Regions from separate parts of the Methylobacterium sp. ME121 genome, predicted to be linked through region 3. Evidence: predicted binding sites of a transcription regulator. Region 3 holds the regulator's gene; each other region holds the start of a gene.
What was found. The regulator PhoB, encoded in region 3, activates phosphate uptake and scavenging genes when phosphate is short. The targets are predictions, from matches to a motif close to TGTCATNNANCTGTCAT.

Region 1: the regulator PhoB is predicted to act here: its motif matches at 2,223-2,239, upstream of phnC (phosphonate ABC transporter ATP-binding protein).
Region 2: the regulator PhoB is predicted to act here: its motif matches at 3,025-3,041, upstream of ME121_RS09175 (YdcH family protein).
Region 4: the regulator PhoB is predicted to act here: its motif matches at 5,651-5,667, upstream of ME121_RS05425 (CorA family divalent cation transporter).

Annotation. Positions count from the first base shown of each region.
Region 1 is NZ_BBUX01000068.1:15,307-22,336, reverse strand. Features, by position in the region: gene phnE (phosphonate ABC transporter, permease protein PhnE) at 1-253, opposite strand, end outside; gene phnD (phosphonate ABC transporter substrate-binding protein) at 270-1,196, opposite strand; gene phnC (phosphonate ABC transporter ATP-binding protein) at 1,331-2,179, opposite strand; gene ME121_RS26955 (LbetaH domain-containing protein) at 2,295-2,915, opposite strand; gene ME121_RS26950 (DUF1045 domain-containing protein) at 2,908-3,594, opposite strand; gene ME121_RS26945 (ceramide glucosyltransferase) at 3,620-4,768, opposite strand; gene ME121_RS26940 (inorganic phosphate transporter) at 4,991-6,619, shown strand; gene ME121_RS26935 (hypothetical protein) at 6,709-6,960, opposite strand; gene ME121_RS26930 (Ros/MucR family transcriptional regulator) at 6,964-7,030, opposite strand, start outside.
Region 2 is NZ_BBUX01000009.1:94,779-101,808, forward strand. Features, by position in the region: gene ME121_RS09165 (phospholipase A2 family protein) at 183-656, shown strand; gene ME121_RS09170 (propionyl-CoA synthetase) at 701-2,629, opposite strand; gene ME121_RS09175 (YdcH family protein) at 2,829-3,011, opposite strand; gene ME121_RS09180 (YdcH family protein) at 3,143-3,403, shown strand; gene purE (5-(carboxyamino)imidazole ribonucleotide mutase) at 3,482-3,982, shown strand; gene ME121_RS09190 (5-(carboxyamino)imidazole ribonucleotide synthase) at 3,979-5,091, shown strand; gene ME121_RS09195 (tetratricopeptide repeat protein) at 5,426-6,298, shown strand; gene ME121_RS09200 (acyl-CoA dehydrogenase family protein) at 6,368-7,030, opposite strand, start outside.
Region 3 is NZ_BBUX01000024.1:48,966-55,995, reverse strand. Features, by position in the region: gene ME121_RS16550 (protein-disulfide reductase DsbD family protein) at 1-1,484, shown strand, start outside; gene phoB (phosphate regulon transcriptional regulator PhoB) at 1,564-2,259, opposite strand; gene phoU (phosphate signaling complex protein PhoU) at 2,381-3,100, opposite strand; gene pstB (phosphate ABC transporter ATP-binding protein PstB) at 3,209-4,024, opposite strand; gene pstA (phosphate ABC transporter permease PstA) at 4,047-4,937, opposite strand; gene pstC (phosphate ABC transporter permease subunit PstC) at 4,950-5,927, opposite strand; gene pstS (phosphate ABC transporter substrate-binding protein PstS) at 6,013-7,030, opposite strand, start outside.
Region 4 is NZ_BBUX01000004.1:122,220-129,249, reverse strand. Features, by position in the region: gene mch (methenyltetrahydromethanopterin cyclohydrolase) at 1-84, shown strand, start outside; gene ME121_RS05455 (ATP-grasp domain-containing protein) at 195-1,103, shown strand; gene ME121_RS05450 (triphosphoribosyl-dephospho-CoA synthase) at 1,100-1,939, shown strand; gene fae (5,6,7,8-tetrahydromethanopterin hydro-lyase) at 2,178-2,690, shown strand; gene ME121_RS33305 (hypothetical protein) at 3,094-3,387, shown strand; gene groL (chaperonin GroEL) at 3,494-5,134, opposite strand; gene groES (co-chaperone GroES) at 5,206-5,496, opposite strand; gene ME121_RS05425 (CorA family divalent cation transporter) at 5,708-6,694, shown strand; gene ME121_RS05420 (methyl-accepting chemotaxis protein) at 6,902-7,030, shown strand, end outside.

The DNA.
Region 1 (7,030 bases), on a different contig from region 3:
AGGCGCGGACGTCCTCCAGCGGGTGATCGAGGCCGATCGGCGGCAGGATCTGCTGGATGTAGGCGGTGAACTTGCCGATGTTCTCGGCGAGGACCAGCGGCCGCACCTCGGCGATCAGCCCGGCGACCACGGCGAGCGCCGCCACCAGGGCGAAGCCCGCCAGCGTGCGGCGGCGGGCTTCCCCGGTCGCCGCCGCGTAGAGGCCGGAGAGGGCGGCTGCCCGCTCCGGCGACAGGGGTGTCAGACCGCGCAAGGCGGGCGGCTCCGGATCAGGACTTCCGGCGCTGCTCGTCGTTGAAGCGCAGCATGTCGATGATCGGCTGGTAATCCTTGAGGGTCACCGGCGTGAGATCCTGGTCCTTGCCGTCGGAGAGCCGGTCGAACGCGGCCTTGTCGGCCTTCGGCAGGGCCACGAAGGCGTCGCGGATCTTGGCCTTCAGGTCGTCCGGCAGGCTCGCCAGCACGGCGAATGGCCCCTCCGGCAGGAAGTCGGACTTGAACACGACGCGGAAGTCCGACTGCTGCATCGGGGTGCCGTCGGGCTTCTTGAGCATGCCCTTGGCGGCCATGCGGGTGACCATCGTGTCGGTCTCGGAATTCCACAGGTTGGCGGCGGCGTCGGCGGTGCCCTGGGTGAGCGCCAGCACGGCGTTCTCGTGGCTGCCGGCGTAGAAGGTCTTGCCGAAGAACTTCTCCACGTCGTAGCCGGCCCGCTTCAGGAAGAAGCGCGGCGCCTGGTTGCCGGAGGTCGAGTTCGGATCGACCAGGGCGAGGTTCTTGCCCTTCAGATCCTCGACGGTCTTGTAGGGGCTGGAGGCCAGCACGTAGACCACCGAATAGTAGCCCGAGGCGCCGGTCTCGTGCTTCTGGTTGACGATCGGCTCGATCTTCACGCCGGTCATCACGGCCCGCGCGAAGGAGGCCGGCCCGTACCACGCGATCTGGATGTTGCCGGCCCGCTGGCCCTCGATCACGGCGGCGTAGTCGCTCGCCACCCGCAGCTTCACCGGCACGCCGAGCGTCTTGGTCAGGTAGGCGGTGAGCGGCGCCCAGCGGTCGGCGGTGCCCGAGGCGTTCTCCGCCGGGATCACGCCGAGCGTCAGCTCCGGATACTGGGCCTTCCAGTCCTGGGCGGCGGCCGGCAGGCCGAGGAGGGCGAGGGCCGCGGCGGCGGCGAGGGTGCGTCGGGTGATCATCGGGTCGTCCTTCGTGGCGGCGTCGGCGAGGTTCGGCCGGCCAAGGGCCGGTCGGGCGTTTCCAGAGCGGTGCTCGTTGGCAGTGCTCGTTGGCAGTGCTCGTTGGCGGTGTTCGTTGGGGCCCGGGGCCCGGATCAGGCGCCGAGGGCGGCCTCGCGGACCGGCCGGGCCGGCACGAGACCGGGCCGGCCCGGCATCGCGGCCCGCTGCTCCGCCTCGCGCTGCGCGGAATCGTCCAGCACCTCGCCGGCCTCCAGGCCGTAGAGGCGGCGCGCCACGTCCTCGGTCAGGTCGAAGGGGCCGCCCTCGAACACGACCCGCCCGGCCGCGAGGCCGACGAGGCGGTCGCAGTAGGCGCGGGCGAGGTCGAGGGAGTGCAGGTTGCACAGCACGGTGATGCCGTAGCGCCGGTTCACCTCGGCCAGCGCGTCCATCACCAAGCGGGTGTTGCGCGGGTCGAGGGAGGCGACCGGCTCGTCGGCGAGCAGGATCTCGGGCTCCTGCACGAGGGCGCGGGCGATGGCGACGCGCTGCTGCTGCCCGCCCGACAGGCCGTCGGCCCGCTGGCCGGCGAACTCGCCCATGTCGAAGCTCTCCAGGGCGGCGAGGGCCATGGCCCGGTCCTCGGCGGACCATTGCCGGAGCAGGGAGCGATAGGTCGGCACGTGGCTGAGGCGCCCCATCAGCACGTTCGTCATCACGTCGAGGCGGCCGACGAGGTTGAACTGCTGGAAGATCATGGCGCAGCGGGTGCGCCATTCCCGCAGGGGACGGCCGCGCAGGGTCGTCACCTCGCGGCCCTCGTGGAGGATGCGCCCCGAACTCGGGTCCGCCAGCCGATTGATGAGGCGCAGGAGCGTCGACTTGCCGGCGCCCGACCGGCCGATCACCCCGACGAAGCTGCCGGGCTCGATCCGGAGCGACACGCCGTCGACGGCGCGCCGGTCGCCGTACTGGCGCGTGAGATCCTCGATAACCAGCATGCAACCATCCGCCGCGGAGTGGCCGCACGTAAACGCCGGTTTCACGACGATTGGATGACGTATTCGGAACGATTATATTTGCCGGCGCAACATCTCGGTTATTTCGATAGCCGACTTAATCTTCGCAGCGCTCCAGGAACGCCTCAATCGGCAGGCCGCGGAAATCCGGCAGCGCCCGGCGCAGGCGCTCGTGGTCCCAGTCCCACCAGGCGAGGCGCATCAGGCGGGCGGCGATCGCCTCGGGGAAGCGGCGCCGGACCGGCCGGGCGGGATTGCCGACGACGATCGTGTAGGGCTCGACGTCGCGGGTGACGATGGCGCCCGCTCCCACCACCGCGCCGGTGCCGATCGTGCGCCCCGGCAGGACGACCGCGCCGTGGCCGATCCAGACATCGTGGCCGATCGCCACCGGGCTCGCCCGGCGCCGGTCGAAGAAGGCGGGCTCGTCCGATTCGTCCGGCCAGTAGGCCCGCGCCCGGTAGGTGAAGTGCGCCTGGGAGGCGCGCTCCATCGGGTGATTGCCGGGATTGATCCGCACGCTGGCGGCGATCGAGCAGAACTTGCCGATCGCGGTGTAGATCACCTCGCCGTCCTCACCGATGTAGGAATAGTCGTCGAGGATTGTCTCGGTGAGCCGGGTGCGGGCGCCGACCTCGGTGTAGCGGCCGAGGCGGCTGTCGACGACCCGGGCGCTCGGATCGAGCGCGGGTTCGAGGCCGAGGGGGCGGTCAACCACGGGCTTCTCCGAAGGGCAGGCGCGCCAGGAGCCGGAACGGCTCCGACCCGTCCTGGATCAGGAGGCTGACGGCGTCGATCCGCAGGGGCTCCGGCCCCGCGGCGCCGTAGGCTTCGGACAGGCGCCGGTGCCAGGAATCGCGATCCGCCTCCGGCAGGGCGTCGGTCAGGGTCATGTGGAAGCGGAAGGCCTCGAACACGTACGGGTAGCCCCAGCGCGCGAGGAGCGCGCGGCCGCGCGCGTCGAGGCGCTCCGGGCGGCGCTTGGCGCGCTCGGCCTCCGTGAGCGGCGCCCGGAACGGGTCCAGGGCGGCGACGCATTCGGCCGCCAGCAGCCCCAGCTCCGGCGGCGGGGCCTCCGGCACCAGGGCGAGGAACGGCCCGAGGGCGGCGACCCGGAGCGGGCCCACCGCCACCGGCGGGTGCGCGGCCGCGAGGTCGCGGGCGGCGGCGACGAGGTCGGCCTCCGCGGCGCCCGGGGCGAGGCGCATCGGCGCCTTGAGGGTGGCGTGGAACCCGTAGACCCGCGCGCCCGCCGTGACCGCCGCGAGATCACCGAGCCCCTCCGGGTGCGCGACCGGCAGCCCGGAGACGTTGTCGGTGCCGAGGACCGCGCGCCCGAACGCTTCGAGGCGGGATCCCGGGGCGGGCAGCCAGTAGAGGGCGTAGCGGCGCGACACGTCAGGGCCTCCGATCGCCGGGCGGTCAGGCCGTCGGCGCGTAGGAGCGCGCGCCGGCGGCCCGCCGGGGGCGCACGTCCATGGCGTTGCCCCGCCACACGATGGCGCTCCGCATCCAGGCGCCGAGCCAGATCGCCGGGATCAGGGCGTCGCGCGCCAGGAAGGCCGCCAGCGTGCGGGGCGAACGGTGCCAACCCGCGCGGACCGCGAGCCGGTGCTCGGCGGCATAGCACAGGGCGGCGAGGCCGGCAGCGCCGGCGAGGCCCGCGAGGCTGCCGGCCCAGAGGGCGACGAGGAGCGCCGGCAGCAGGACGCCGCTGCCGATCTCGGGGGCGAAGAACAGCGGGAAGGTCACGCGGCGCAGGCGCGCCCAGCGCAGCTGCCGCGCCCAGACCTCCCGGAAGCCGCGCGGGCCGAGCGGCTGCTCGAACGGGCTCGCCACGAGGTGGACGCGCTTGCCGGCGGCGCGCACGAGCTTGGTGGCGGCCGCGTCCTCCGCGATCTCGGCGGCGAGCGCCTGGAGCCCGCCCTGCGCCTCTAGGAAGGGCTTGTGCCAGAGCATGCTCTTGCCCTGCGCGAAGCCCAGGCCGAAGGCCTCGGCGGCGTATTGCCAGCGCGCTTGGAGGGTGTTCAGGAAGGCGCACTCCACCTCCGCCATGAAGCTGCCCGGGCGGGCGCCGGCCGGGGTGGAGCAGACGAGGCCGGTATCGTCGCGCCACGCCGCCTGGAGCCGCTGGAGGTAGTCCGGCGGCATGGCCACGTTGGAATCGGCGAGCACCACCCAGTCGTGGGCGGCGGCGCGCCAGCCGCGCAGGCAGTTGTTGAGCTTCGGGTTCGCGCTGACCCGCTCGTCGCCGCGGATCAGGCGGGCCGGCACCTGCGGGTGGGCCTCGATCAGGCGCTCCACCATCGGCACGATCGGGTCGGCCGGGTCGGCCACGCAGAAGATCAGCTCGTAGGCCGGGTAGTCGAGGCGGAAGCTGCGGACGAGCATCTCCTCGCTGTACGCCTCGACCCCGCGCAGCGGCCGGACCAGGGAGACGGGCGCGCCGTCGGGGAATTGCGACGGGCCGTGGTTCCGGCCGAGGCGCCGGGCCGCGACGGCGATGCTGCCGACTTGGACGAGGGCCAGGAGCGCGCCGAGGGACAGGGCCGGCACCGTGGCGTCAATCATGCGGATCCCTCGTGCGATCGGGCGAGCGGTCCGGTCCGCTAGCGGCTCGACCGCGTCAGGCGTGTGACAGCGCCGCCCGGCGCTCCCGGTCCCGGTCACCGACGCGGCGCGTCGCGTCGCGGGCCGTCACGGGCCGTCACGGGCCTGCCGTCGCCCGTCACCCAACCGTCACCGCTCCATCTTAATCCCGGCCCACCACCACGTAGAATTCCGCGAGGGTACATGTCCGATACCGCCGTGATGCCGTCGGGGGCGGTGGGAGGCCGGCGGGCGGGCGGCCCGCGCCTCGACCACGGGACGCATCTCGGCGGCGTGGTCGCGTTCCTCCTCGTCCTGGTGGCGGGCCTCGGCTACGCGGTGGTGAGCCTCGTCGCCGACATGAACGCGGTCGGCGAGGCGCCCCTGGCCTACGGCGCCTTCGCGCTGCTCGGCCTCGCCCTGCTGATCGCCCTCGCCTTCGAGTTCGTGAACGGCTTCCACGACACCGCCAACGCGGTCGCCACGGTGATCTACACCCACTCGATGCCGCCGCTCGTCGCGGTGATCTGGTCGGGTGCCTTCAACTTCCTGGGCGTGATGCTGTCCTCGGGCGCGGTGGCCTACGCGATCGTGACGCTGCTGCCCGTCGAGCTGATCCTCAACGTCGGCTCGCACGCGGGCTACGCGATGATCTTCGCGCTCCTGCTGGCGGCCATCATCTGGAACCTCGGGACCTGGGCCTTCGGGCTGCCGAACTCGTCGTCCCACGCGCTGATCGGCTCGGTGCTCGGCGTCGGCCTCGCCAACCAGCTGATGAACGGCGGCGACGGTACCGCGGGCGTCGACTGGACCCAGGCGCTCAACGTCTTCAAGGCGCTGCTGTTCTCGCCGGTCTGCGGCTTCGTGCTCGCGGCGCTGCTGCTGCTCGCCCTGAAATTCACGGTGCGCCGCAGGGACCTCTACGAGGCGCCCGAGGGCGACGCGCCCCCGCCCCTGTGGATCCGCGGCCTGCTGATCCTCACCTGCACGCTGGTCTCGTTCTTCCACGGCGGCAATGACGGGCAGAAGGGCATGGGCCTGATCATGCTGATCCTGATCGGCGCCGCCCCCACCGCCTACGCGCTCAACCGCACCATGGCGGACGACACGACGCCCGCCTTCGTGCAGGCCTCGACGGCGGCGAGCGCGGTGTTCTCCGCCCGCGCCCCCGGCGCGGCGGTTCCGGACGCCGCCGCCGCGCGCCGGACGGTGACGGAGGCGCTCAAGACCAAGGCGCTGAACACGCCGCCCGTCTACGCGGCCCTGGCGGCGCTCTCCGACGACATCGCCGCCAGCGTCAAGAATTACGGGGCGATCCGGACGGTGCCGGCCGCCCAGACCCAGAACCTGCGCAGCGACATGTATCTCGCCGCCGACGCGGTGCGCGTGCTGCCGAGCGCCGGGGCCGACTTCTCGGAGACCGACAAGGCGGACCTGAAACGCTACGCGGGCCTGCTGAACGACGGCACGCGCTACATCCCGGGCTGGGTGAAGGTCTGCGTCGCCCTGGCGCTGGGTCTCGGCACCATGGTCGGATGGAAGCGCATCGTCGTCACGGTGGGCGAGAAGATCGGCAAGACCCACCTGACCTACGCGCAGGGCGCCTCGGCCGAGATCGTCGCCGCCGGCACGATCGGGCTGGCCGAACTCTACGGCCTGCCGGTCTCGACGACCCACATCCTGTCCTCCGGCGTCGCCGGCACCATGGCGGCCAACGGCTCGGGACTCCAGATGTCCACGGTGCGCAACATGGCGCTCGCCTGGGTCCTGACCCTGCCGGCGGCCATCACCCTCGCGGCCGTGCTGTTCTTCATCCTGCGCCACGTGTTCTGACGCGGGCTCGGCCCGGGCGGGCCGGAGACCGCGGTCCGCCTCCGACGAGGCGGCCCGGTCTCCGGCTTCCTGCAGCGCCCCCCGACGCTTCAGGAACTCGCCATCGCCCGCACGAAGGCCAGGCAGGTCCGGCGCGCCGCCGGACTGTCGATCGTCACGAACGCCGACACGAGGTCGGCCGCCTGGGTCATGGCCGCGTCGGGCCGGTCGGCATCCGGGTAGAAGCTCGCCACCGGCACGTCGAGGATGCCGGCGATGCGGCTCAGGGCGTCGCTGGCGCGCGCCGTCTCCGGGGACGGCGTGCGGGTTCGGGCCGGATCCGCGGAAGCGTCGGGCGCCATCGCTCAGGCCGCCTTGTGGCCGAGCTGGATCGCCCGGGCGATCTCCGAGCGCCGCGCGGCGTAGCCCGGC
Region 2 (7,030 bases), on a different contig from region 3:
ACTCCTGGTGGAAGGGCCACTCTGGCCCAGGACGGGCGCGGCGGCCAGTGCGGTGCGGCAGAGCACCTCTGCGGGCAGGCGATGCGGGAACTTGCGGATGTGACCGCCCGTTTCCTGGCCTGTCGCCGCATCGCGGCAATCGACGCGAACCGCCTGAGGGGGCGAGATCGCCCGAGGTCCAGATGATGCTCACCAAACTCGCCGTCCCGCTCGTCCTGGCCGCCGGCTGCGCCGCCCTCGCGGGCGCGGCGCAGGCCCAGCCGGCCGCCTTCGGCGGACCCAAGATGCTGATCCACGGCAATTACTGCGGGCCGGGCAACAACGCGCCCCTCCCGCCGATCGACGCCCTCGACGCGGCCTGCGCGCGTCACGACGCCTGCACGCCGGAGGGGGGATTGCCCTCGCAGGCCTGCAACCTGCGCCTCAAGCAGGAGGCGACGCTGATCTCGCGCGATCCAAGTCAGCCGGACGACGTCCGGTCCCTCGCCGGCCTCGTGGCCGCCACCGCGACTCTGATCCCGTCCGAGCCGAACGCGCGGCGCGTGCCGGCCTCGGTCACCACCGGTCCCGCCTCGGGTGCCTACGTGCCCGCCGTGACGCGGCCGGCGCCGACGGTCGATGTCGACCCCGACGACGACGGCGCCGACGCGGACTGAGGCGAGCCGCAGCCCTCGACGCTCCGTCGGCGCGGCCCGGCGGCCTACCGGGCTGCGCCGATCCCCCGGTCCTTCAGACTGTCTCCGATCTCGTCGAGGGCGGCCGCGTCGTCGATCGTCGCCGGCATCGTCCAGGGCTCGTGGTCCGCGATGCGCTTCATGGTCGCCCGCAGGATCTTGCCCGACCGGGTCTTGGGCAGCCGCGGCACGGTGAGCGCCAGCTTGAACGCCGCTACCGGGCCGATCTCGTCCCGCACCTTCGCGACGAGTTCCCGCTCGATCGTCTCGGTCGGCCGGGCGACGCCGGCCTTGAGCACCACGAACCCGCAAGGGACCTCGCCCTTCAGCGCGTCGCGGATGCCGATGACCGCGCACTCCGCCACGTCCGGGTGGCTCGCCAGCACCGCCTCCATGCCGCCGGTGGACAGGCGGTGGCCCGCGACGTTGATGATGTCGTCGGTCCGTCCCAGGACCGTGATGTAGCCGTCCCCGTCGATCACCCCGGCATCCGACGTGTCGTAGTAGCCCGGGAAGGTGGCGAGGTAGCTCGACCGCATCCGGTCGTCCGAGCCCCACAGGGTCGGGAGGCAGCCGGGCGGGAGCGGCAGGCGGATCGCGATGGTGCCCATGGTCCCCGCCGGAACCGGCCTGCCGCCCTCGTCCAGGACTTCGACCCGGTAGCCCGGCATCGGCACGCAGGTGCTGCCGTGCTTCACCGGCAGGAGGCCGAGGCCCATCGGGTTGCCGGCGATCGGCCAGCCGGTCTCGGTCTGCCACCAATGGTCGACGACCGGCCGGTCCAGCACGCGCTCGGCCCAGGCGACCGAGTCGGGATCGGCGCGCTCGCCCGCCAGGAACAGGCTGCGGAAGGCCGAGAGGTCGTACGCGGCGATCCGGGCGCCCTTCGAGTCCTCCTTCTTGATCGCCCGCAGCGCCGTCGGCGCGGTGAACAGGCAGACCACCCCGTACTCGGCGACCACCCGCCAGAAGGCGCCGGCATCGGGCGTGCCGACGGGTTTTCCCTCGTACAGCACCGTGGTGCAGCCGTGCAGGAGCGGCGCGTAGACGATGTAGGAGTGGCCCACCACCCAGCCGATGTCGGAGGCGCAGAAGTAGGTCTCACCGGGCTGGACGCCGTAGAGGTTCGGCATCGACCAAGCCAGGGCGACGAGGTAGCCGCCGGTGTCGCGGACGACGCCCTTCGGCTTCCCGGTCGTGCCGGAGGTGTAGAGGATGTAGAGCGGGTCGGTGGCGGCGACCGGCACGCAGTCCGCACGCCGCCCCGCCGCCCGGGCCGCCGCGACGGTCTCGGCCCAGTCGCGATCCCGTCCCGCGACGAGGGTCGCGGGCCCCTGCGGGCGCTGGAGGATCAGGCAGGCCTCCGGCTTGTGCCGCGAGGCCGCGATCGCCGCGTCGAGGAGCGGCTTGTAGGCGACCACGCGGTTCGGCTCGATCCCGCAGGAGGCGGCGAGCACCACCTTCGGCGCCGCGTCCTCGATCCGCACCGCCAGCTCGTTGGCGGCGAAGCCGCCGAACACCACCGAGTGGACCGCGCCGAGCCGCGCGCAGGCCAGCATGCCGAACAGGGCCTCGGGCACCATCGGCATGTACAGGATCACCCGGTCGCCCTTGCCGACGCCGAGATCGGCGAGCACGGCGGCCAGCACCGCCACCTCGTCGCGCAGGACCCGGTAGGTGATGCTGCGCTTGGTCCCGGTGACGGGCGAGTCGTAGCGGATCGCCACCTGATCCGCCCGGGCGCCGTCGGCGTGACGGTCCACCGCGTTGTGGCAGGCGTTCAGGGTGCCGTCCGGGAACCATCGGCCGTAGGGGCCGGAATCCGGCGCGAAGGCCCGCTCCGGCGACCGCGCCCAGTCGAGGGCCCGCGCGGCGCCGAGCCAGAACGCCTCGGGGTCGCGGCGGGCCGATTCGTAGATCTCCGGGTAGCGGCCCGGCAGGCTGGCTCTCGTCATCGGTTCGGCGTTTCCTCACGGGCCGCTCTCCGGCGGCGGCCCGCAGAGTAGCCCATTCTCGGGCGCGCGGGAGTGGTCCCGGGCGAGAAGGCCGCGTCCGGCTGCGGCGCGAGACCCGCCATGAGAAAACCGCCGCACCGGGGCGCCCGGTGCGGCGGTCGTCAGCTCGGATTCGCTATCGGATCGGACGTGTCAGGCGTCAGTGCAACGTGTCGTTGCCCGCCTGGAGCTTGTTGATCTCGTCCTTGAGGAGGAGTTTCCGTCGCTTCAGCTCGGCAATGTGGAGGTCGTTCGCCGAAGGTCTGTGGATCGCTTCCTGAATCTCGCGCTCGAGGGCTTCGTGCTTCCGGGCGAGTTGGTTCAGATGCGTCTGCAGCGACATGAGTCGAATCTCCTGTCATCGTTTCGACACACCGAGATTGGCACAGGATGTCGGACCTGTCGAAGCGTTTTCTGCTGCTAAGTCTGATGATTGCTTACCGCGCCGCCTTGTCCGGCGCCGGAGCGTGACGCATGCTCTCGGGCGACGAACGGTCTTCGGGTTCTCAGGTGACGATGGCGGACGAGGCGGGTGAGGGTGCGCAGTCGGATCTCCTGGGCGAGCTGGCGCGGCTGCGCGAGGAGCACCGGGATCTGGACAGCGCCATCGAGGCGCTGGAGCGCAGCGTCGCCGGGGACCAGCTCCAGATCCAGCGCCTGAAGAAGCGCAAGCTCACGCTGCGCGACCGCATCTTCCACATCGAGGACGCGCTCACGCCGGACATCATCGCCTGATGCCGGTGGACGCCCTCGGGCCCCGCCTTGCCGCCGGCCCGCACCGCCTGTAAGCGCCCTCTTTTGCCGGGATCAACGATGGCGTCGCCTCCTCCGGTCGCGATCATCATGGGCAGCCAGTCCGACTGGGCGACCATGCGTCATGCCGCCGAGACGCTCGACGCGCTCGGCGTGCCGTACGACGCGCGCATCGTGTCGGCCCACCGCACGCCGGACCGGCTCGTGGCCTTCGCAAAGGGCGCGGTCGCGGCCGGTTTCAAGGTCGTGATCGCGGGCGCGGGCGGCGCCGCGCACCTGCCCGGCATGGCGGCCGCGATGACCCGCCTGCCGGTCTTCGGCGTGCCGGTCGAATCGAAGGCCCTGTCCGGCCAGGACAGCCTGCTCTCCATCGTCCAGATGCCGGCCGGCATCCCGGTGGGGACCCTGGCGATCGGCCGGGCCGGGGCCGTCAACGCGGCCCTGCTCGCCGCGGCGGTCCTGGCGCTGACCGACCCGGGCTTGGCGGAGCGCCTGGAGGCGTGGCGCGCGGCCCAGAGCGCCTCGGTGGCCGAACGGCCGGTGACGGAAGAGAACGCGTGACGGACAAGATCCTCGGCCCCGGCTTCACCCTCGGCATCGTCGGCGGGGGCCAGCTCGGGCGCATGATCGCGCTCGCGGCGGCCGATTACGGCCTCAAGGCGCATGTCTACGCGCCCGACGCGGACAGCCCCGCCTTCGACGTGGCCGCCCGGACCACCTGCGCGGCCTACGACGACGCCGCGGCGCTGGCGGATTTCGCCCGCAGCGTCGACGTCGTGACCTACGAGTTCGAGAACATCCCGCACGCCACCGCCGACGTGCTGGCCCGGCACGCCGCCCTGCACCCGAACGCGCGGGCGCTCTCGACCACGCAGGACCGCCTCTCCGAGAAGGAGTTCATCAACGGCCTGGGCATCCCGACGGCGCCGTTCCGGGCGGTGGACACCCCCGACGACCTCGACCGGGCGATCGAGGTGATCGGCCTGCCGGCCGTGCTCAAGACCCGCCGCTTCGGCTACGACGGCAAGGGGCAGCGCATGCTCCGCGAGCGGGCCGAGGGCGACCGCAACGCCCTGTTCGCCGAGTTCGGCGGCGCGCCGCTGATCCTGGAGGGCTTCGTGCCGTTCGAGCGCGAGGTCTCGGTGGTCGGCGCGCGCGGGCGCGACGGCAGCTTCGCGGCCTACGACCTCTGCGAGAACGAACACCGCGACCACATCCTGGCGCTGACCCGGGTGCCGGCGCCCGGCGTGTCCGCCGAGACGGGCCGCGCCGCCGTCGAGATCGCCCGGCGGATCGCCGACGCCCTCGACTACGTCGGCGTGCTGGCCGTCGAGATGTTCCTCGTCCGCGAGGACGGGGCTGAGCGGCTCGTGGTCAACGAGATCGCGCCCCGGGTCCACAATTCCGGCCACTGGACCAGCGAGGGGGCGCTGACCTCGCAGTTCGCCCAGCACGTCCGGGCCGTCTGCGGCTGGCCGCTGGGCGATCCGGGCCGGGTCGGCGGCCTCCCCGTCGAGATGCGCAACCTGATCGGCGCCCAGGCCGACGACTGGCACGCCCTGCTGGCCGAGCCCGGCGCCCACCTGCACCTCTACGGCAAGGGCGAAGCGCGCCCCGGCCGCAAGATGGGTCACGTCACCCGCCTCGGGGCCGGCCCGACCGGTTCCTGAGGCTTCGAAGGCACACAAGCGCCGCCGCATGACCGCCGGAGGGCCGTCCGCGGCCCCGCGCGACGGTCGAGCCATACCTTCGCCACATCCCGCCGCTTCCACGGAACCGTGGTCGGTTCCGAATGCTGTCGATCGCGTCCGCCCGCACTGCCTCGGTCCCGCCGGGACCGGGCGGGGGCCGGGGCACGACGCGGCGCTTCTTAAGCCGGCCTTCACCGTGATGCGCGACGGTGCCCCGACTTCGGGTGTGCCCGGCGCAGGGCGCGGGTTCTTGGACTGTGAGGGGCGGGGCGGGCACGCGCGGAGCGGGCGACGCCTCGGGGAGAGTGGGGCGATGAACGTACGCATCCGGCTGGGACGGAAGACGGCACTGATCGGCGCGGCCTTGGTCTCGGCCGCCGGCCTCGCGGGCTGCGAGACCGTCGGCAGCGCGGCCGGCCCGCGGCAATACGCGGTCTTGGAGAAGGACACGACCGGCGCCACGAACGTCAACATCGCGTCCCTGACCGAGGTGGTGCAGCGCAACCCGAACGACGCGGCGGCCTACAACACCCGCGGCGCCGCCTACGCCCGCGCCGGCCAGTTCAACGACGCCATCGCCGACTTCACCAAGGCGATCCAGCTCGATCCGAACTCCGCCTCCGCCTACAACAACCGCGCCCTCGCGAACCGCCAGATCGGCCGCGACGGCCCGGCACTGCAGGACTTCTCCAAGGCGATCGGGATCGATCCGAATTACGGGCCGGCCTATATCGGCCGCGCCAACGTCGAGCGCGCCCAGGGCAACCTCGACCAGGCTCTGAACGACCTCAACGTCGCGATCCGCCTGAGCCCCGAATCCGCGCAGGCCTACCACGCCCGCGGCCTCGTGAAGCAGAAGCAGGGCCAGGACACCCAGGCGATCGCCGATTTCGACGCCGCCATCGACCGCGACCCGTTCGTGGCCGCGCCCTACGCGGCCCGCGGCCAGAGCCTGATCGCGACCAACCAGTACGCGAAGGCGATCGAAGACTACAATGCCGCGCTGAACGTGAACGCCAAGGACGCCACGTCCTGGGCCTATCGGGGCCTCGCCTACGAGAAGCAGGGCCAGCGCAAGGAGGCGATGGAGAACTACCAGCGCGCCTCGACGATCGACCCCAACAACACCGTCGCGCGGGCCGGCCTCGGCCGCGTGCAGGGCGGGGTCGGCTCGCTGTTCAACTGATCCCGGTCATCCCGGCGCCCTCGTCCCGGGGCGCCGGAAGTCTCCTTCGTCGAGGCCGCGTCGCGGTCCTCAGGCCGCCAGCAGCCCGTTCTCGTCCTGCGTGATCCGGCGCAGGTGGTGGGCGGTGTCGCCGAGCTGGTACTCGATCATGGCGAGCCGCTTGAAGTGGTGGGCGCCGACATACTCGAGCGTCATGCCGATGCCGCCGTGGAGCTGGACCGCCTCCTGGCCGACGTAGCGGCAGGCCTTGTTGATCTGCACCTTTACGGCCGACAGGGCCGCGGCCCGCGCCCGCGCGTCCGGCGTGTCCACCATCATGGCGGCGTAGAGCGCCATCGAGCGCGCCTGTTCCAGCTGGATCAGCATGTCCACGGCCCGGTGCTGCAGGGCCTGGAACGAGCCGACGCTGACGCCGAACTGCTTGCGGGTCTTGAGGTACTCGACCGTGAGCTTGTGGAGCGCGTCCATGGAGCCGACCGCCTCGGCGGCGAGCGCCGCGATGCCGTGCTCCACCACCCGCTCCAGGAGCGGCAGGCCGTCCTCCGGATCGCCGAGCGCCGCGTCGGCGGGGACCTGCACTTCCGAGAAGGACACCTCCGCGGCCCGGCCGCCGTCCTGGGTCGGATAGGCCTCGACGGCGACGCCGGCGGCGTCCGTCGGGACCAGGAACAGGCCGAGTCCGCGGGGATCGCGCCGCTCGCCCGAGACGCGGGCGGAGACCACCATCAGGCC
Region 3 (7,030 bases):
AGGTGATGACCGTCGACGAGACCGGCCTGCACCTGACCCTCGCGCGGAGCAGCCCGACCGATCCGGTGCCCACCGCGCTGCCCGGCGTCCTGACGGTCGACGAGGTCGACGCCGCCGGGACCCGCCGGCTCGCCTTCGCGTACGGCGACGAGCCGGTGCTCCCGGCCGCCGCGGCGCCGGCCCCGACCGCGCCGAACCCGGCCTCGACCGCGCCGGCAACCTCCGACTTCGACGCGCTGACCCTCGCGACCGCCGCGGCCTTCGCCTTCCTCGGCGGCCTGATCCTCAACCTGATGCCCTGCGTCTTCCCGGTCCTGTCGATCAAGGTCCTGAGCCTCGTGCGGCACGCGGGCGAGGGGCCGGCCCGGCTGCGGCTCCACGGCCTCGCCTACACGGCCGGCGTCCTGGCGAGCTTCCTGGCGCTCGCCGCCGCGCTGATCGGCCTGAAGAGCGGCGGGGCCGCGATCGGCTGGGGGTTCCAGCTGCAATCGCCCGCCGTGGTCGCGGGGCTCGCCTACCTGCTGTTCGCGATGGGCCTGAGTCTCTCCGGCGCGGTCCATGTCGGCGGGCGGCTCGCCGGCCTCGGCGACGGCCTCACCCGGCGCGCCGGCCTGAGCGGCTCGTTCTTCACGGGCGTGCTCGCCACCCTGGTGGCGACGCCCTGCACGGCGCCGTTCATGGGCTCGGCGGTGGGCTTCGCGCTGACCCAGAGCGCCGGCGTGGCGCTCGCCGTCTTCGCCAGCCTCGGCCTCGGCCTCGCCCTGCCCTTCCTGCTCCTGACCCTCTGGCCGCCGGCCCTGCGGGCACTGCCGCGGCCGGGCGCCTGGATGGAGACCCTCAAGCAGGTGCTGGCCTTCCCGGTCTACGCCACCGTCGCGTGGCTGATCTGGGTGCTGGCGCAGCAGGTCGACCCGCGCGGGCAGCTGGCGGCGCTGATCGGCCTCGTGCTCGTGGGCTTCGCCGCCTGGGCCTGGGAGCACGGCCGCGCCGCCGCGCCGCGGACGGGTCGGATCGCGCAGGCCGCCGCGGCGCTGGCGCTGATCGCGGTCGCCTCCCTCGCCGTCACCCTGCCCCGGAGCAGCGCCGCGCCGGCGGCGCAGGCCGCCGCCGACGGGGTCGAGCCGTTCACGCAGGCGCGCCTCGACGCCCTTCTCGACGCGCACCGCCCCGTCTTCGTCGACATGACCGCCGCCTGGTGCATCACCTGCGCGGTCAACGAGGCGACCTCGCTCAACACCAGGGCGGTGCGGTCCGCGATGGCCGAGCGCGGCGTGACTTACATGAAGGGCGACTGGACCAACCAGAACCCCGAGATCACCCGCCTCCTGGAGAAGCACGGGCGCAGCGGCGTCCCGCTCTACCTGCTCTACACCGGGACGGGGGAGCCCCAGGTGCTCCCGCAGATCCTGACCGAGGGGACGGTCCTGGCGGCGCTGGAGGCGGTGCCGGCCGCCGCGGGACGGAGCGCGGCGCTGGCGCGCTGAACCCGTCCGCGGTCTCGGGCGCCTGAGCAGAGACGGCGCGCCGGAGCGATCTGTCGCTCCGGCAGTCCATGGGGCCTCCTCAGGCCTCGAGCGAGAAGGTCTCGTCGAAGGCGTAGCCCGAGCCGCGGACCGTGCGGATCGGGTCGGCCTGGCGCGGGCCGTTCAGCGCCTTGCGCAGCCGCCCGACATGCACGTCCACCGTGCGCTCGTCGATGTAGACGTCGTGGCCCCAGACCCCGTCGAGGAGCTGCTCGCGGGAGAAGACCCGGCCCGGCGCCAGCATCAGGAATTCCAGCAGCCGGAACTCTGTCGGGCCCAGATGCAGCTCCTCGCCGCCGCGACGGACGCGGTGGCCGGTGCGGTCGAGCTCCAAATCGCCCGCCGCCAGCCGGTCCGAGACGTGGGCGGGCTTGGCCCGGCGCAGCAGCGCGCGGATCCGGGCGAGCAGTTCCGGCACCGAGAACGGCTTGACGATGTAGTCGTCGGCGCCCGTGCCGAGACCGCGGACGCGGTCGCCCTCCTCGCCCCGGGCGGTGAGCATGATCACCGGCAGGCGCTCGGTCTCCCGGCGCGCCCGGATCCGGCGGCACAGCTCGATCCCGGAGAGGCCGGGCAGCATCCAGTCGAGCAGGACGAGGTCCGGGATCCGCTCCGCCAGGAGCAGCTCGGCGTCGTCGCCGCGCGCCGCCGAATCCACCAGGAAGCCCTCGGCCTCCAGGTTGTAGCGCAGCAGCGTGGTCAGCGCCTCCTCGTCCTCGACGATCAGGACTTGCATGCTCACGTTCGACGACTCGTTCTACCGGCGGTCCCGCGGATGGTGCAGGAGGCGCCGCCCGGCCTCAACCTGCACGGTTACTGGCCCCGGCCATGCCCGCAGGAAGGCCGGGGTCGGGGGCTCACGGCGCCTGGAGTCCGTCCACCGTCGCGTAGTTCGACGCGTCGTTCTTCGGCCGGTCGCCCGCCAGGGTCTCGCCCGTGGCGAGGTAGTGGATCGTCTCGGCGATGTTGGTGGTGTGGTCGCCGATGCGCTCGACGTTCTTGGCGCAGAACAGCAGATGCGTGCAGAACGAGATGTTGCGCGGGTCCTCCATCATGTAGGTCAGGAGCTCGCGGAACAGGGAATTGTACAGGGCGTCGATCTCACCGTCGCGCTCCCAGACGTCGTGGGCCGCCTGGACGTCGCGGCTCGCGTAGGCGTCGAGCACGTCCTTGAGCTGGCCCTCGGCGAGGTCGCTCATGTGGCGCACGCCGAGCACGATCTTCTGGGCCGGAGCCTGGTCGGAGATCGCCACCACGCGCTTGGCGACGTTCTTGGCGAGGTCGCCGATCCGCTCGAGATCGCCGGAGACGCGGATCGCCGAGATGGTCTCGCGCAGGTCGATCGCCAGCGGCTGGCGCCGGGCGATCAGCAGCACGGCGCGCTCCTCGATGTCCCGCTGCAGCGCGTCGAGGCGCTTGTCGGCGAGGATCACCGCCTGGGCGAGCGTGTCGTCCCGGCGCACGAGGGCATCGGTCGCCTCCGCGGTCATCTTCTCGGCGACGCCGCCCATCTCCGAGATCGAGCGACGCAGGTTCTCCAGGTCGGTGTCGTAGGAGGTGACGATATGGCCGGGCATGGCGGATCCTTCGATGGGGTCCCGGGGACGGCCCTCCGGGAGGTTTGCGGATCCGCCGACGCGCCGGAGACGCGAGCGGCGGTCCCGGGACCGGAGCGGCCCGGCAGACTAGCCGAAGCGGCCGGTGATGTAGTCCTGCGTGCGGCGCTCCGTCGGATTCATGAACATCCGGTTGGTCGGACCGAACTCGACGAGCTGCCCCAGATACATGAAGGCGGTGAACTGCGAGATGCGCGCCGCCTGCTGCATGTTGTGGGTGACGATCACGATGGTGAACTCGTCGCGCAGCTGCTCGATCAGCTCCTCGATGCGGCCGGTGGAGATCGGGTCGAGGGCCGAGGTCGGCTCGTCGAACAGGATCACCTCCGGACGCTGCGCCACCGTCCGGGCGATGCACAGGCGCTGCTGCTGGCCGCCCGACAGGCCGGTCCCCGGCTGCCGGAGCTTGTCCTTCACCTCGTCCCAGAGGGCGGCCTTGCGCAGCGATTCCTCGATCCGGCCGTCGAGCTCGGATTTCGGCAGCTTCTCGTAGAGGCGCAGGCCGAAGGCCACGTTGTCGTAGATCGACATCGGGAACGGCGTCGGCTTCTGGAACACCATGCCGATGCGCGAGCGCAGCTCGTTCAGGTCGACGGAGGGGCTGAGGATGTTCTCGCCGTCGAGCAGGATCTCGCCCTCCGCGCGCTGCTCCGGGTAGAGGCTGTAGATCCGGTTGAAGCAGCGCAGCAGGGTGGACTTGCCGCAGCCGGAGGGGCCGATCAGCGCCGTCACCTGCCGGTCGTGGAAGTTGAGGTTGACGTCCTTCAGCCCGTGGAAGCTGCCGTAGTAGAAGTTCAGGTCCTTGACGGCGATCCGCACGGGGCCGCCCTCTTCGGCGCGGTTGCGGTTCAGCTCGACCGTCGGGATCGCGGAGGCGGCGTTCATCGTCGTGTCCTCGAAAGGGGGCTCAGCGCGAGGCCTGCGGCTTGATCACGAGGCGCGCGATGATCGACAGCGCCAGGATGGTCGCGGTGATCAGGAGCGCGCCCGCCCAGGCGAGGCCCTGCCAGTTCGGGTAGGGCGAGAGGGCGAACTGGTAGATCATCACCGGCAGGTTCGCGACGCCGCCCATCAGGTTGGCCGAGAACCAGGAATTGTTGTTGAGCGCGGTGAACAGCAGCGGCGCGGTCTCGCCGGCGATGCGGGCGAGCGCCAGGATGATGCCGGTGACGATGCCGGCCGAGGCCGCCCGCCAGGTCACGCTCATGATCACCGTCGAGGGCGGCGCGCCGAGCGCCGCGCCGGCCTCCCGCAGGGTTCCGGGGACGAGGCGCAGCATGTCCTCGGTGGTGCGCACGATCACCGGCACGGCGATGATCGCGAGCGCCACGCCGCCGGCCCAGCCCGAGTAGGTGCCCATCGGCCGCACCATCAGCGTGTAGACGAACAGGCCGATCAGGATCGACGGCGCCGAGAGCAGGACGTCGTTGAGGAAGCGGATCAGGGCCGCCAGCTTCGAGCCGCGCCCGTACTCGGCGAGGAAGGTCCCGGCCATGACGCCGACCGGTGTGGCGATCAGGATGCCGATCCCGGTCAGCACGAGGCTGCCCAGGATCGCGTTGGCGATGCCGCCGCCCTCGGAGCCCGGGCCCGGGGTCGGGTTGGTGAACAGGGTGGGCGTGAAGCCGCGCACGCCCTGGACGATCAGCATCACCAGGATCGAGCCGAGGACCAGGGCGCCCACCACCGTCGCGGCGGTGCAGGCGACGCGCAGGGCCCGGTCGGCGACGCGGCGTCCCTGGCGGACGCGGCCGGGGCGGCGCTGGGCGGCCGGGGCGATCGTGCTGGAGGAAACCATCGCGCGTGCTCCTCAGGCGGCCTTGACGCGGCGCGTCAGCAGCCGGGCGATGATGAGCACCACGAAGGTGATCACGAACAGGATGCAGCCCAGGGCCATCAGCGCGTTCAGCTGAAGGCCGTCCGCCTCGTTGAACTCGTTGGCGATGCGCGACGCGATGGTCGAGCTCGGGTCGAAGATCGAGGCCGAGAGCCGGTTGGCGTTGCCGACCACGAAGGTCACCGCCATCGTCTCGCCGAGCGCCCGGCCGAGGCCGAGCATGATCGCGCCGATGATCGAGACCGCCGCCTGCGGCACCAGCACGTGGCGCACGACCTCCCAGGTGGTGCAGCCGATGCCGTAGGCGCTCTCGCGCAGCACGGTCGGGATCTGGTCGAGCATGTCCCGGGCGATCGAGGCGATGAACGGCACGATCATGATCGCCAGGATGATCCCGGCGGTGAACACGCCGACGCCCGACGGTACCCGGGCGTAGAACAGCGTGCCGACGATGGGCATGCCCTCCACGAGGTTCGAGACCGGGATCTGGACGTAGCGCGCGAAGAGCGGCGCGAACACGAACAGGCCCCACATGCCGTAGATGATGCTCGGCACGGCGGCGAGCAGCTCGATCGTCATGGCGACCGGCTTGCGGGCCCAGCCCGGGCAGAGCTGGGTGAGGTAGACCGCGATGCCCAGCGAGACCGGCACGCCGATCAGCAGGGCCAGGAAGGCGGAGGCGACGGTCCCGATCACCGCGACCAGGGCGCCGTACTGCTCGGTCCCGACGTTCCAGGCGCTGGAGGTCAGGAAGCCGAAGCCGAACTCGCGGAAGGCGGGCCAGCCGCCGTACAGGATCGAGCCGAGGATGCCGGCGAGCACGAGCAGCACCAGCAGGGCCGCGCCGTACGAGCAGGTCCGGAACAGCGTGTCGAGGCTCCGGCTCGGCGCCTTCCGCGCGGTCGCGGTACGGGTTCGGCCGAGGGCGATCGATTCGGTCAAAGCGGGCATCCGCGGTTCTCTGCGAAGGGGGGCGTGGTAGCGCGCTGCGTTCCCGGAAGCGAGGGAGGAGGTTCTCACCTCCTCCCGGCCACGCTCACATGTTGAGGACAGGCTTGCCGTCCTTGCCCTTCACGTCCTTCCACTCCTGGTGGATCAGTTCGACGACGTTGTCCGGCAGCGGGACGTAGTCGAGGTCGGTGGCGAGCTTGTCGCCGTTCTTGTAGGCCCAGTCGAAGAACTTCAGCACGGCGGCGGACTTGGCCGGATCGGCGGCGTCCTTGTGGACCAGGATGAAGGTCGCCGCCGTGATCGGCCACGCCTCCTCGCCCGGCTGGTTGGTCAGCGAGATGCCGAAGCCCGGGGCGGCCTTCCAGTCGGCGCTGGCGGCCGCGGCCTGGAACGCCTTGTCGTCGGGCTGCGGGTACTTGCCGGCCTTGTTCTGCAGCAGGGCGTAGGAGAGCTTGTTCTGCTTGGCGTAGGCCGACTCGACGTAGCCGATCGCGTTCGGCACCTGCTTCACGGTGGCGGTGACGCCCTCGTTGCCCTTGCCGCCCTGACCCACCGGCCAGGAGATCGTCGTGGCCGCGCCGTACTCCTTCTTCCAGGGCTCGGAGACCTGGGACAGGTAGGTGGTGAAGATGTTGGTCGTGCCCGACGCGTCGGAGCGGTAGACCGGGGTGATGTTGGCGTCGGGGAGCTTCAGCCCGTCATTGAGCTTGGCGATCCGCGGATCGCTCCACTTCGCGATCTTGCCGGCGTAGATGTCGGCCAGCACGTCGCCGGTGAGCTTGAGCTTGCCCGGCTCGATCCCCGGGATGTTCACGACCGGCACGACGCCGCCCATCACGGTCGGGAACTGGACGAGGCCGTCCTTGGACAGCTGCTCGGCCTTCAGGGGCGCGTCCGTGGCGCCGAAATCGACCGTCTTGGCCTGGATCTGCTTGATGCCGCCGCCGGAGCCGATCGACTGGTAGTTGAGGCCCGAGCCGGTCTCCTTGCGATAGGCCTCGGCCCACTTGGAGTAGACCGGGAAGGGGAACGTGGCGCCAGCGCCGGTGATATCGGCGGCGAGCGCCGCGGACGCCAGCTGAACCGTCGCGAGGCCGACGGCG
Region 4 (7,030 bases), on a different contig from region 3:
GCGATCGTCACGTCGGTGCGCTCCGGCGCGACCTATCGCGGCGGCCGCCTGGAGCCGACGCTGGTGGACGCGTCCTTCGCCTGAGAGGCGAGCCGGGCTCGCTCTCCCGCACGGGACGGGGAGTCCGGACCCGCGCAGTGACATCTCCCTGGGCCGCCCCGGAGGCGGGCGGCGCCGTGACGATCAGGACACCCATGCGCATCGGGCTCGCGGCCGATAACGGCACCTGGCACAAGAGCCGCCTGCTCGCCGCCCTGCGCGCGAACGGCGTCGAGCCGGTGCTGTTCTCGCTCGCCGACGTGGCCGTCGTGACGGGCGGCGCCGAACCTCTCCGCGTTCCGGGCTTCCCGGACGCGCTGCCGGACGGCGTCCTGATGCGAACCATCGCGGGCGGGACCTTCGAGGCGACGACGATGCGGCTCGGCGTACTGCACGCGCTGGTCGCGGCGGGTGTCACCGTCTGGAACGCGCCGACCGCGATCGAGCGCTCGGTGGACAAGGCGGCGACCTCGCTGCTCATCGATCGCGCCGGGCTGCCCACGCCGGCCACCTGGGTGTTCTCGAAGCGCGAGGCGGCCGCGGCCTTGGTCGCCGCCGAGGCGCGTCCGGGCGCGCCGCTGGTCCTGAAGCCGCTGTTCGGCTCGCAAGGGGAGGGGCTCGCCCTGATCGAGCACCCGGAGGACCTGCCCGACGAGGAGTCGGTGGCGCGGGTCTACTACCTCCAGCGCTACGTGCCGCGCCGGGACGGCCTGTGGCGCGACTACCGGGTGTTCGTCTGCGACGGCCGGGCCATCGCCGGCATGATCCGCGAGGGCGACGGCTGGATCACCAACGTCCACCGGGGCGGCCGGCCGCTCCCCTGGGCGATGCCGCGCGGCGCCGCCGAGCTGGCCGAGGCGGCGGCGACCGCGGTCGGCGTCGACTATTCCGGCGTCGACCTCGTTGAGGACGGGGAGGGCGGGTTCTCGGTCCTCGAGGTCAACTCGATGCCGGCCTGGTCGGGCCTGCAGACCGTGTGCGAGACCGACATCGCCGCCGCGGTGGTGCGCGGCTTCCTCGCCGCAGCCCGCGGTGCCAGCCGTCCTCGGCTCGTGGTGGCATGAGCGAGATCGGCCTCGACTCGGCCCTGATCGGCACGCTGTACCGAGCGGCCTGCCTCGCGGAGCTCGACGCCCTCAAGCCCGGCAACGTCCACGCCCACGCGCCCGGCCACCGCATGGTGCTGGCGGATTTCGTCACGAGTGCCGACGTCTCGGCGCGGCCCCTGGCCAGGGCGGGCGCGGGCGTCGGGACGCGGGTCCGCGACGGCGTCGCCGCCACCATGGCGGCGGTGGGCCAGAACACCAATCTCGGCATCCTGCTGCTCTGCGCGCCGCTCGCGGTCGCGGCCGAGCGCGGGCGGACCGTCGCCTCGGTGCTCGACACCCTGGACGGCGCGGATGCGGAGGCCGTCTTCGCGGGCATCCGGCGCGCCAATCCGGGCGGCCTCGGCGAGGCCGCCCGGCACGACGTTGCCGAACCGGCGCCCGGATCGCTGCGAGACGCCATGGCGGAGGCCGCCGACCGGGACCGGATCGCCCGCGCCTACGTCACGGGTTTCGCGGACGTGCCGGCGATCGGGCTCGCGGCCCTGCGCGAGGCCCGCACCGCCGGGCTCGACCCGACTTGGTGCACGACTGCGATCCACCTCGCCTTCCTGCGCGCCGTCCCGGACAGCCACGTCGCCCGCAAGCACGGCGCGGCCGCGGCCGAGGGCGTCCGCCGGGAGGTAGAAGCGACGCTCGCCGGGATCGACCTCGCCGCGCGGCCGGTGGACGCGCTGCTGGCCCTCGACGCGTCGCTGAAAGGGCGGTCGATCAATCCCGGTACGAGCGCGGATTTCACCGTCGCGACGCTGTTCTGGGACGCGCTCGCGGGCGCCGGTGCCCGGCTGGCCTGAGCCGCGTGCACGATCCGGTGTTCATAGCGCCGGACGGATGGAAATTCCTCCGTGTCAGAGCCTTGCGCGGGTTGTGAGCCGCAGGGCCCCGCTGTAGGGTCCGCCGCGCTGTCCGGCCCAACCGGCTCGGCCCATCCGGCTCGGCCGGCATGGTCGGGCGCCGATAACAAGGATGGCTTCCCGGCCGCGGCACCGCCCGGCGCGCGGCTCTATTTCGGAATCCAGGGAGAGACACCGAATGGCGAAGATCACCAAGGTTCAGGTCGGCGAGGCCCTCGTCGGCGACGGCAACGAGGTCGCCCACATCGACCTCATCATCGGACCGCGCGGTTCGCCGGCTGAGACGGCCTTCTGCAACGGCCTCGTGAACAACAAGCACGGCTTCACCAGCCTGCTCGCGGTCATCGCGCCGAACCTGCCGTGCAAGCCGAACACCCTGATGTTCAACAAGGTCACCATCAACGACGCCCGTCAGGCCGTCCAGATGTTCGGCCCGGCCCAGCACGGCGTTGCCAAGGCTGTGCAGGACGCGGTGGCCGAGGGCATCATCCCGGCGGACGAGGCCGACGACCTGTACATCCTGGTCGGCGTGTTCATCCACTGGGAGGCGGCCGACGACGCCAAGATCCAGAAGTACAACTACGAGGCCACCAAGCTGTCGATCCAGCGCGCCGTCAACGGCGAGCCGAAGGCCTCGACGGTCACCGAGCAGCGCAACTCCGCGCAGCACCCCTTCGCCGCCAACGCTTAGATCGGGGACGGTCCTGGGCAGAGCGAGCCTCCGCCCGCACCGCGGGGCCTGCTCCAGCGACTGGCTTCGATCTTCCTTGGCCGATAGGTAGGCCCCTGAACGGGACGGCGCGAGCCGTCCCGTTTCTCGTTTGGGCCGGCCGCCCGACCCGCCGCGGGGCGGCGCCGGGCCTCGGCTCCCCGGATCCGAAACGGTCGGCGAGCCCGCTGCGCGGACGCGATCCGCGCTGCTGCCCCCTCCCTCGACCTCCGCGCGATCACGCGGCGGGAGCAGGCTTGATCTCCCCGCGGACGCGGCGTCCTCGCCCGCGTCGAGCCTCCGCCAAGCGTGATCGGCGCCCCAAGTACCGCCTGCGGACGCGAGGATGGAGCGGCGGCGTCGAGCGCGACCGCGAGGTCAGGCCATGACTTCATCCGCCAGGGATTCGGCTGCCCTCCGCGATGACTGGATACACGGTGGCCGGCTTATTCTCGCTGCGGATCCCGATCCATCGGATCACGCGGCAATCCATGCCTGGATCCTGGAGTTCATCGAGGTCGGCGGGGAAGGCCCCGATCAGGACGGGATCCGAGACCTGATCGACCACAGCCTGAACTTCGAAATTCCGGTCCGGGCGACCGGCCGCGTCCGGCAATCCTTGATCGCTACTGTGTGGGCGCGCCTCGCGGCGCGGGCTTCGCCGCGTCACGGCCGATGAGGCTGACCGGACTGCGCCTCGCGCGCCGCTGGAGCGTGCCGCCATCAAAAGAAAAGGGGCCGCCTCACGGCGACCCCTTTCCCCCGTCATGCGCGGTGGCGCGGACTTAGAAGTCCATGCCGCCCATGCCGCCGCCCGGCATGGCCGGAGCGGGGCTGTCCTTCTTCGGCGCGTCGGCGACCATCGCCTCGGTGGTGACCAGCAGGCCGGCGACCGAAGCCGCGTCCTGCAGAGCGGTGCGCACCACCTTGGCCGGGTCGACGATGCCGGCCTGGATCATGTCGACGTACTCTTCGGTCTGGGCGTTGAAGCCGAAGGTCTCCGAGGAGGTGTTGTCGGTGATCTTGCCGACCACGATCGACCCTTCCACGCCCGCGTTCTGGGCGATCTGGCGGAGCGGGGCCTCGAGAGCCTTGAGGACGATCTTGATGCCGGCCTGGACGTCCGGGATCTCGGACTTCAGCTCGGCGACCGCCTTCTTGGCGCGCAGCAGCGCGGTGCCGCCGCCCGGGACGATGCCTTCCTCGACCGCCGCGCGGGTGGCGTTGAGGGCGTCGTCGACGCGGTCCTTCTTCTCCTTCACCTCGACCTCGGTCGCGCCGCCGACGCGGATCACCGCGACGCCGCCCGCGAGCTTGGCCAGACGCTCCTGCAGCTTCTCACGGTCGTAGTCCGAGGTGGTCTCCTCGATCTGCGCCTTGATCTGCGAGATGCGGCCCTCGATGTCGGACTTCTCGCCGACGCCGTCGATGATCGTGGTGTTTTCCTTCTCGATGCGCACGCGCTTGGCGCGGCCGAGCATGGGGAGCGTCACGTTCTCGAGCTTGATGCCGAGGTCCTCGGCGATCATCTGGCCCTTGGTCAGGATCGCGATGTCCTCGAGCATCGCCTTGCGGCGATCACCGAAGCCCGGCGCCTTGACGGCCGCGACCTTCAGGCCGCCGCGGAGCTTGTTGACGACGAGCGTGGCGAGCGCCTCGCCCTCGATGTCCTCGGCGATGATCAGGAGCGGCTTGCCGGTCTGAACAACGGCCTCGAGCACCGGCAGCATGGCCTGGAGCGAGGAGAGCTTCTTCTCGTGGATGAGGATGTAGGGGTCCTCGAGCTCGGCGACCATCTTCTCCGCGTTCGTGATGAAGTACGGGGAGAGGTAGCCGCGGTCGAACTGCATGCCCTCGACGACGTCGAGCTCGGTCTCGGCCGTCTTGGCCTCCTCGACCGTGATCACGCCCTCGTTGCCCACCTTCTGCATGGCGTGGGCGATCATCTCGCCGATCTCCTTGTCGCCGTTGGCGGAGATCGTGCCGACCTGGGCGACCTCGTCGGAGGTCGAGACCTTCTTGGCGCGCGAGGTGATGTCCTTGACGGCCGCCTGGGTGGCGAGGTCGATGCCGCGCTTCAGGTCCATCGGGTTGATGCCGGCGGCGACGTACTTGGCGCCCTCGCGGACGATGGCCTGGGCCAGCACGGTCGCGGTGGTGGTGCCGTCACCCGCGATGTCGTTGGTCTTCGAGGCCACTTCGCGCACCATCTGGGCGCCCATGTTCTCGAACTTGTCGGCGAGCTCGATCTCCTTGGCGACCGTCACACCGTCCTTGGTGATGCGCGGGGCGCCGAAGCTCTTCTCGATCACGACGTTGCGGCCCTTCGGGCCCAGCGTCACCTTCACCGCATCCGCGAGGATGTCGACGCCGCGCAGCATCTTATCGCGGGCGTCGGCGGAGAAACGAACGTCTTTCGCTGCCATTGTGTGCCTCTTAGCTACTGGTTGAACCCCAAGGCCGGGACGGCCTCAAAGGGCGATGACGGGTGATCCGATCAGAGGGCGACGACGCCCATGATGTCGGATTCCTTCATGATCAGGAGGTCCTGACCGTCGATCTTGACCTCGGTGCCGGACCACTTGCCGAACAGGACGCGGTCGCCGGCCTTCACGTCGAGCGCGTTGACGCGGCCCTGCTCGTCGCGGGCGCCGGGGCCGACGGCGACGACTTCGCCCTCCTGCGGCTTCTCCTTGGCGGTGTCCGGGATGATGATGCCGCCCTTGGTCTTCTCTTCGCTCTCGATGCGACGGACGACCACGCGGTCGTGCAGCGGACGGAACTTCATGAGCTGCCCTCTTGCTTCAGGTCTGGAGTTGGCGTTGATGCGGCCGGCGGGACCGCTCGCGAACTCGACTGTTAGCACTCTGTCTCGGCGAGTGCCAAAGACGGCCGCGAGATAGGCGCGGGCGGGTTCCGAGTCAAGGCTGTCGCACCCCCGCGCGACGGTGCGATGACGCGCCGGCGGCTCCTTTCCCCCTCATGGATAACGCGCTCTCATGCTGAGCCTGCACGGACCCGAAGGCCCGGTGGCGCTGCAACCCGGCAGGCCGGTCGCGCGCGACACCGTGTGGCTCGACCTGAACGATCCCACGCCGGAAGAGGCCGCGGCGGTCGAGGCCGCGACCGGTCTGCGCGTGCCGTCCCGGGCGGCGCTCTCGGAAGTGGAGACGTCGAGCCGCCTGCGCCGGGTGAAGGGCGGGCTCTCGCTCTCGACGCCGATGATCACCTTCGAGCAGAGCGCGTCGCAGCTGAAGCCGCTGGGCTTCCTGCTGACCAAGGATCACCTCGTCACGATCCGCTTCCACGAGCTGCGCGCCTTCGAGACCTCCGCGAAGCGCATCGCGGACGGCGACGGCAGCACGACACCCAGCGAGATCTTCCTCGTCGTCCTGGAAGAGCTGGTCGACAGCCTCGCCGACGCCCTGGAAGACATGGGATCCGAGCTCGACACGCTCTCCACCCGCATCTTCGACTTCGACGTCCGCGGTGCCGAGCGGCGGCGCCTGGAGCGCCCCCCGCCCCGGCGCCGCGATCTCGCCCTGCGCCGGATCCTGCGCGGCATCAGCAACCGCGGGAAGGTTCTGGGAAAGATCCGGTCGAGCCTGCTCGGCCTCGAACGGATCATCCCGTTCGTCGCCGCGGCCTGCGACGGCCTCGGCCTGCCGGAGGATTCCCGCTTCGAGACGATCAAGCGGGACATCGAGTCCCTCGACGAGTTCGAGACGCGGCTCGCCGAGAACGTCCAGTTCCTGCTCGACGCCGCCCTCGGCCTCATCACGATCGAGCAGAACAACGTCTTCCGGGTCCTCACCGTGGTCTCGGTGGTCGGCGTCCCGCCGACGCTGATCGCGTCGATCTACGGCATGAACTTCAAGCACATGCCCGAGCTGGATTGGGCTCTCGGATATCCCTACGCGCTCGGCCTGATCCTTTTGAGCGCGGTCGCGCCGATCATATACTTCCGCATGCGGGGCTGGTTCTAATATTGACCGAAAAATTATAGCATTGGAAACACCACATCGCATCTCAGCCGCCGAGGGCGGCGCCGGTCCGGACACGAGCACAGAGCGGACACGGCGTCGCAAGCATTCGTTCGATCTTCGCCCGCGCTTAACCTGAACGAATTCCGAAATAAGCAATTCATTAACGATGCGGCGCTAGACCCGGCGCGGGGGAACGCGAGCGGGACCATGTTCAATCGTACTGTCTTCAACGAGGCCCAGGCCAAGATCGACGCCCTGGACCGCTCACTCGCGATCATCGAATTCTCGATGGACGGGACCGTCCTCCACGCGAACCAGAACTTCCTGCGGCTGATG